DNA from 2 places in the uncultured Intestinibacter sp. genome. Region 1 is predicted to be linked to the other one. Evidence: a T-box and tRNA genes for the amino acid it is inferred to sense, from the RefSeq annotation. Region 1 holds a T-box; the other holds one or more tRNA genes.
The links. A T-box is a leader RNA that pairs with one kind of tRNA and senses whether it is charged. The one in region 1 lies ahead of leuS (leucine--tRNA ligase), so its partner is inferred to be a tRNA-Leu.
Positions count from the first base shown of each region.

Region 1 (3,436 bases):
ATAGCTTCTTGGTTTTTGTTGTCTATATATCTTAAGAAATACCAAGATGAGTCAACGAATGTATCCATTGTATCTACATCTCTAGTCGCATGTTTACCACATTTTGGACAAGTAGTATTTACGAAAGTTTTTGAAGTTGTAAGTGGAGATTCACCTTTTCCAGTAAATTCAACATCTGTTGGAAGTAATACTGGTAAATCTTTTTTGTCAACTGGAACTATACCACATTCTTCACAGTAAACAACTGGTATTGGAACACCCCAATATCTTTGTCTTGATAATAACCAGTCTCTAAGTCTGTAGTTAACAGTCTTTTTACCTCTTCCTTCTTTAGCTAACTTTTCAGTTATTTTATCTTGAGCTTCTGTAGCATCCATTCCATTGAATTCTTCAGAATTTATCATTTTACCATCTTCATCTATAACGTCTATTATTTCTATACCGTATTTTGTAGCAAATTCTTTATCTCTTTCGTCATGAGCTGGAACACCCATTATTGCACCAGTACCATAGTCCATTAATATATAGTTTGCTATCCATAGAGGAACTTTTCTTCCTGTTATAGGGTTTATTACGTGTTTTCCTATGAACATACCTTCTTTTTCTGTGTCAGTAGAAGTTCTTTCTATTTCAGTTTGAGTATGCATTTTTTGTACGAATTTATCTACATCAGCTTCATATTCAGTACCAGCAACTAATTCTTTAACTAGTGGGTTTTCTGGAGCTAATGCCATGAAAGTTGTTCCATAAACTGTATCTGGTCTAGTTGTGTAAACGATCATTTGGTCATCTGAACCATCTATATCGAATACTATTTCAGCACCATGAGATTTTCCTATCCAGTTTTTTTGCATTGTTTTAACTTTTTCTGGCCAACCTTCTAATTTGTCTAAGTCATTTAATAATTCTTCAGCAAATTCAGTTGTTTTGAAGTACCATTGTTCTAATTCTTTTTTAACTACTACAGCGTCACATCTTTCACATTGTCCACCAACAACTTGCTCATTTGCAAGAACTGTCTCACAAGATGGACACCAGTTTACGAAAGATTTTTTCTTATATGCAAGACCTGCTTCTAAGAATTTTAAGAATATTTCTTGTGTAAATTTGTAGTAATCTGGATTAGAAGTTGCTATTTCTCTTTCCCAGTCATAACTTAAACCTAATAATTTTAATTGGTTTTTCATGTCATCTATGTTTTCATAAGTCCATTTTGCTGGATGTATTCCGTGTTTTATAGCAGCATTTTCTGCTGGAAGACCGAATGAGTCCCATCCCATTGGATGTAGAACATTGTATCCTTCCATTTTTTTAAATCTCGCTACAACGTCACCTATTGAATAGTTTCTAACGTGACCCATATGTATTTTCCCTGATGGATAAGGGAACATCTCTAATGTGTAGTATAAAGGTTTTGATGTATCTCTTGTATCTGTTTTATATTGGTTTGTTTCTTCCCATTTTTGTTGCCATTTAGTTTCAACATCTTTAAACTTGTAAACGCTCATTATGTTACCTCCTAATTCTGATTTGTTTAATAAATATAATGTTTTTTATTTCCAAGTTATTTGTATAATAAAAAAATCCTCGCCCTAAACAAAATTTGTTTAGGGACGAGGATATATTCTTCGCGGTACCACCCTAATTAGCCTATAAAAAGACTCACTTAGATAGTCTTTAAGCCAACTACGGCCAAATAATTTAATACTAACAAGTTCGGAAATATTATTTAACTAATTCACACCTACCATTAGCTCTCTGAATAAATTCTATTACCTACTACTTTAGTTTATTTGATAAAATTTTCAGTTTATACATAAAATTTCAAATTTTTCGCTATAATTCAATATATTATCATTTTTAGTTTAATGTGTCAACATCTACGTATGGAGCATCTTTCCATAGTTTTTCTAAGTTGTAGAATTCTCTATTTTCTTCATCAAATACATGTACTATTATATCTGCATAATCAAGTAATATCCAAGTTTGTGTGTCGTATCCTTCCTTAGCTGTTGGTTCTATACCTTCTGCTGTGAATGCATCTTGTACACTATCAGCTATAGCTTTTACTTGTCTAGATGAAGAAGCTGTAGCTATTATAAAATAGTCACAAAGACTAGAAACTTTTCCTATATTAATTATCGATATATCTTGGCCTAATTTATCGTCAATTGCATCGTACGCAACTTTGACCATTTGTTCAACTGTCATTTAGTTACCTCACTTTCAAAAAAATTGTTTTTATATATATAATGTATAATTCATACATTATAAAACAACATATTCATCTATTATATCATATATTTAGACTTGAACCAACAAATTTAAATATTTTCTTGCATAAGATAATTCCTAGCGCTTACACTTCTTGGATGAATTAATTGATTGTTTTCTATTACAAATTTTATTGTGTTGTTTAATGAAGTAATCAATGCCTTATCTAGCTGTCCATTAAATGATAGCTTTCTAAGCTCGTCAACTCCTGGAAAATTACGACCTTCTTCTATCATATCTGCCATAAATATTATCTTTTCTAGTGTAGACATATTTTCTCTTCCTGTCGTGTGATATCTCACTGCATTTATTATATCCATATCTTGTATATTAAATACATCTTGAATTACAAAAGACCCTATAACACTATGAGATAGTGCTATATTGTTTGTTTCTAGTGGGTCTAATTTTATGTTATATTTTTTTACATAAAAATCTACTTGATCTTTTGTAAAGTATTTTGCACAATCATGCACAAGCCCAGCTAAATAAGCTTTATCTTTATCATAGCTGTATATTTCGCTCAGTTTAACTGCACAATTTGCAACATTAATCGAATGTTGTAGTCTATTTGGTTTTAGCATTGTGCTTAATTTTTCTATTATTTTGTCTTTATCTATATTATGTATATCCAAATTATTCATCTCCAACCCCGTATAAGTTTTTCTCATATATGTATTTTTCTACATTTTCAGGGATTAAATACCTTACTGAATTACCTCTTTTTAATTGGTCTCTTATGTATGTAGAAGAAATATCTAAAGATGGAACATATACGCTTATTATGTTTGCATTATATTTTATTTCAAGTTTTTCAATTTGTTCTTGTGCTCTAAGCAGGCTTATTCCCGGCCTAGTAGCTGCTATAAATGTAGCTAATTTAAAGTTTTCTTCGACATCTTTCCACTCTTCTATATCACATATAGCATCTGCCCCTGTTATAAAGAAAAATTGTGCCCCCGGATAATTTTGTTTTAGATGTCTAAGTGTATCTACAGTATATGTTTTTCCCTTTTTCTCCATTTCAGTATTAAATGCTATAAAATCTTTATTTTTAGCAATTGATAATAATACCATATTATATCTATCGTATTTGTTAGTAATATTCCATAATTTATGTGGCGGGTCCCCAGATGGTATAAATATAATTTTGTCTAATTTA
Region 1 is NZ_CABQXJ010000047.1:15,448-18,883, forward strand. It holds gene leuS (leucine--tRNA ligase) at 1-1,508, opposite strand, end outside; T-box leader at 1,607-1,798, opposite strand; gene rsfS (ribosome silencing factor) at 1,861-2,211, opposite strand; gene yqeK (bis(5'-nucleosyl)-tetraphosphatase (symmetrical) YqeK) at 2,325-2,918, opposite strand; gene nadD (nicotinate-nucleotide adenylyltransferase) at 2,911-3,436, opposite strand, start outside.

Region 2 (3,436 bases), on a different contig from region 1:
CATTTTTATCAAATTGTATAACTGCATATAAATCGCCATCTCCTAAGAATCCCCCGTGAGTATCTTTATAATCCAAGACTTTAGCGTTTTTAGGAATTTCTGTATCTATCATTTCACTATAGTTAACTGAATTATAAGGATCAAAATATTCTATTTTTAATATGAGAACACCAATTGCGACGCATATAAAAATAAATAATAAAATAAAAAATAATCCTAATTTTTTTACCCTAGACATTCTATAATTTACCCCCTTTTTAGTCCTATATTTTATAGATTAACAAGGTATTTTATGAATGTCAATATTTATTTATTGAAAAACAATAAATAAATATTTTAAAACGATAATGGAGAAGTGATGTGTGCAAGATAGATAAACAAAAACATAGAAATCTAATCAATAATAATTTAAAATATTAATAACTACTTAAAAATTTAAAAATAATATGGGGGATAATACTATGGAAAATAAAAAGGAAAACAGAGCATTTAATGAAATGTACATAGCTGCGAAAAAACGTCTTGAGGGAAAAAATCCAATAGAAATTGCAAAGAACTCAGGGGCAGAATTTGATGAAGAAAAATCAATTTTAAAAATCAAAAGTTTAGATGCTATATTTGAATTAGAATATCCAACTTACGATATGAAAGAAAAAAGAGATGACTGGCAGATACTAACTTTACTTCATTATCTAGATTTGGCAGATAATACACCGATTTTATCAAAACAAATTAAATTTGGAGAATTAAAAGACGGACTTATAAGAGGGGCAAGATTCGATAAAACTGTTGAAGCGGAACTAGAACGTTTTTTAAAAAATAAAGATGAAAAACAAGTTATAGAAGTTTTTAAATCTCTAGATGCAAAGTTTATCGATTCAAAAGCAGATTTAAGTGCTGTATTTTATATTTATCCATATTATCCAGTTACAATAAGCATATGGTTTGAAGATGAAGAATTTCCACCAACAGGCAAAATGTTTCTCGACAAAACTGCAGACCATTATCTTACAATAGAAGATGCAGTAGGAGTTGGCGAGCTTATGATAAAAATTATAAATGAAAGATATAAAAAATTATATTGTAAAAAATAGACAAAGTTATAAATATAAATAGTCTTGTTATATAAATTTGTTTGTGATATATTACAAAGGCAGTTAAGAAAGAAAGGAATTTTTAAAAATGACAGATATAAATGAATTTAATATAACAGACGAAGAACTTCGTGAAATAGAACAAATTACAGAATTAGCACAAGATTGCACAAATAACTTAATAGATTGTTTAGTAGATCCAGATACTGAAGAAAAAGTAGAGTTAGATGAAGAAGATAAAAAAGATATGTATAAATTTATTTTAGATAAAACTATGGAATATGTAGAAGAAAATAATTTACCAGATGATGAAGGTGATTTTGAGAAGTATATTGAGTTTATAATTTCTCATTTACAATAAATATAAATTATTTCTATAAAAAGAAAAACCTAGGTATTAACCTAGGTTTTCATGCGTTTAGTACTCATTTTACGAAAAATGGTGCCGATGACGGGAGTCGAACCCGTATGGATTTCTCCGCACGATTTTGAGTCGTGTGCGTATGCCAATTCCGCCACATCGGCCAATAAATTTGCTACTTTTATATTATATCAACACAAATTGAATTAATCAAGCACAATTTATATATATTGGAAAAAAGAATGGGTTGATAAAAATTATAATATCATAAGGATTTAAAAAACTTATGAAAAAAGTAAAAAAAGTAAATAATAAAGTGGATATAATATAAACTGAAATATATTTATGGATTTTGAGATTTTAATCTTAATAGATTAGAATAAGTATGTTATGATTAAATGATAGGGTACACGAGCAAATAAGATAAACAGTAGGAGTGATAAATTTTGGAAAATACATTAATAATTATAGATGGAAACTCGATAATTAATAGAGCATTTTATGCATTGCCAGATATGAGTAATAGTGATGGACTAAAAACAAACGCTATATTTGGATTCGTGCGTATGATGTTTAAAATAATAGAAGATTATCAACCGACTCATATGAGTGTGGCATTTGATAAAAAGGCACCAACTTTCAGACATAAACAATATGCTGATTACAAAGCTGGTAGAAAAAAAATGCCTGATGAATTAGGTCAACAATTGGAACCTTTAAAAGAATTATTAGATAAGTTCAATATAAATAGATTGGAACTTGCAGGATATGAAGCTGATGATATAATCGGTACGGTTGCAAAATTAGGAGAAGAAAACAACTTCAAAGTTTACATAGTTACAGGAGATAAAGATGCGATACAATTAGCATCACACAAAACAACAACTTTAATAACTAAAAAAGGTGTTGGTGAAGTTGAAGAATACAACTACGATTCAGTAGTAGAAAGATATGAAATGACACCTACACAGTTTATCGATTTAAAAGGTCTTATGGGAGATAAATCTGATAATATACCAGGTGTACCAGGTGTAGGTGAAAAAACAGGAATAAAACTTCTAAAACAGTACTCAACTATAGAAAATCTTATAGAACATACTGATGAATTAAAAGGAAGTATAAAGAAGAAAATAGAAGAAAATAAAGAGCTAGCTTTAATGAGTAAAGAATTAGCTACTATAATAACAAATGTTCCACTAGATATTAAATTAGAAGATTTAGAATATGGTGATTATAATAAAGACGATGTTATAGAAAAATTCAAGGAATTTGGTTTCACAAGTCTTATTTCAAAATTACTTGAAATGGATGGTGGGGAAACTAGCATAAAAGAAGAAGTAAATTTAAAAGTACAACATCTAGACAACGTAGAAGATTTTATTGAAAAAGCAAAAGAAAATAAAAAAGTAATAATAGATGTTATAGGTAGAGAAGGTAATATACTAGATAAAAAAGTCATAAACGTATTTTTAAGTTTAGATGGAGAAGAAATATACTATATAAATGAAGATGAACTATCAAAAATAGAAAGTCTACTATCAGACTCTGAAATTAAAAAACATGGATACGACTTAAAAGAAGATTATATACTACTTAAACCTTATGAAATAGAATTAAATGCTATGGACTTTGATATAACTATAGCAGAGTATTTAATTGACTCTAAATCTTCTACTTCATATGAATGTAGTGCAATTGCCATGAAATATTTAACTAGAAAAATAAAATCAAAAGAAGATTTACTTGGAAAAGGTGCAAAAGCGAAAAAATTCGATGAAATAGATTTTGATGAACTTTCAGCATATACAGCAGATATAATAAATACAATAGCCTGTGTATATCCAAAAATGGAAGAAAAACTAAAAGAAACTGAAATGGATGGCTTATTCTATCATGTTGAAATGCCTCTTGTTGAAGTTTTAGGTTCTATGGAATACATAGGAATGAAAGTCGATAAAGATCAACTAAACGAATTAAAAGA
Region 2 is NZ_CABQXJ010000049.1:7,849-11,284, reverse strand. It holds gene RDX53_RS09495 (hypothetical protein) at 1-238, opposite strand, end outside; gene RDX53_RS09490 (DUF3786 domain-containing protein) at 462-1,094, shown strand; gene RDX53_RS09485 (hypothetical protein) at 1,183-1,455, shown strand; tRNA gene RDX53_RS09480 (tRNA-Leu) at 1,535-1,619, opposite strand; gene polA (DNA polymerase I) at 1,902-3,436, shown strand, end outside.
Region 2: it has a tRNA-Leu gene. The T-box ahead of leuS (leucine--tRNA ligase) is inferred to sense a tRNA for this amino acid. The anticodon was not compared.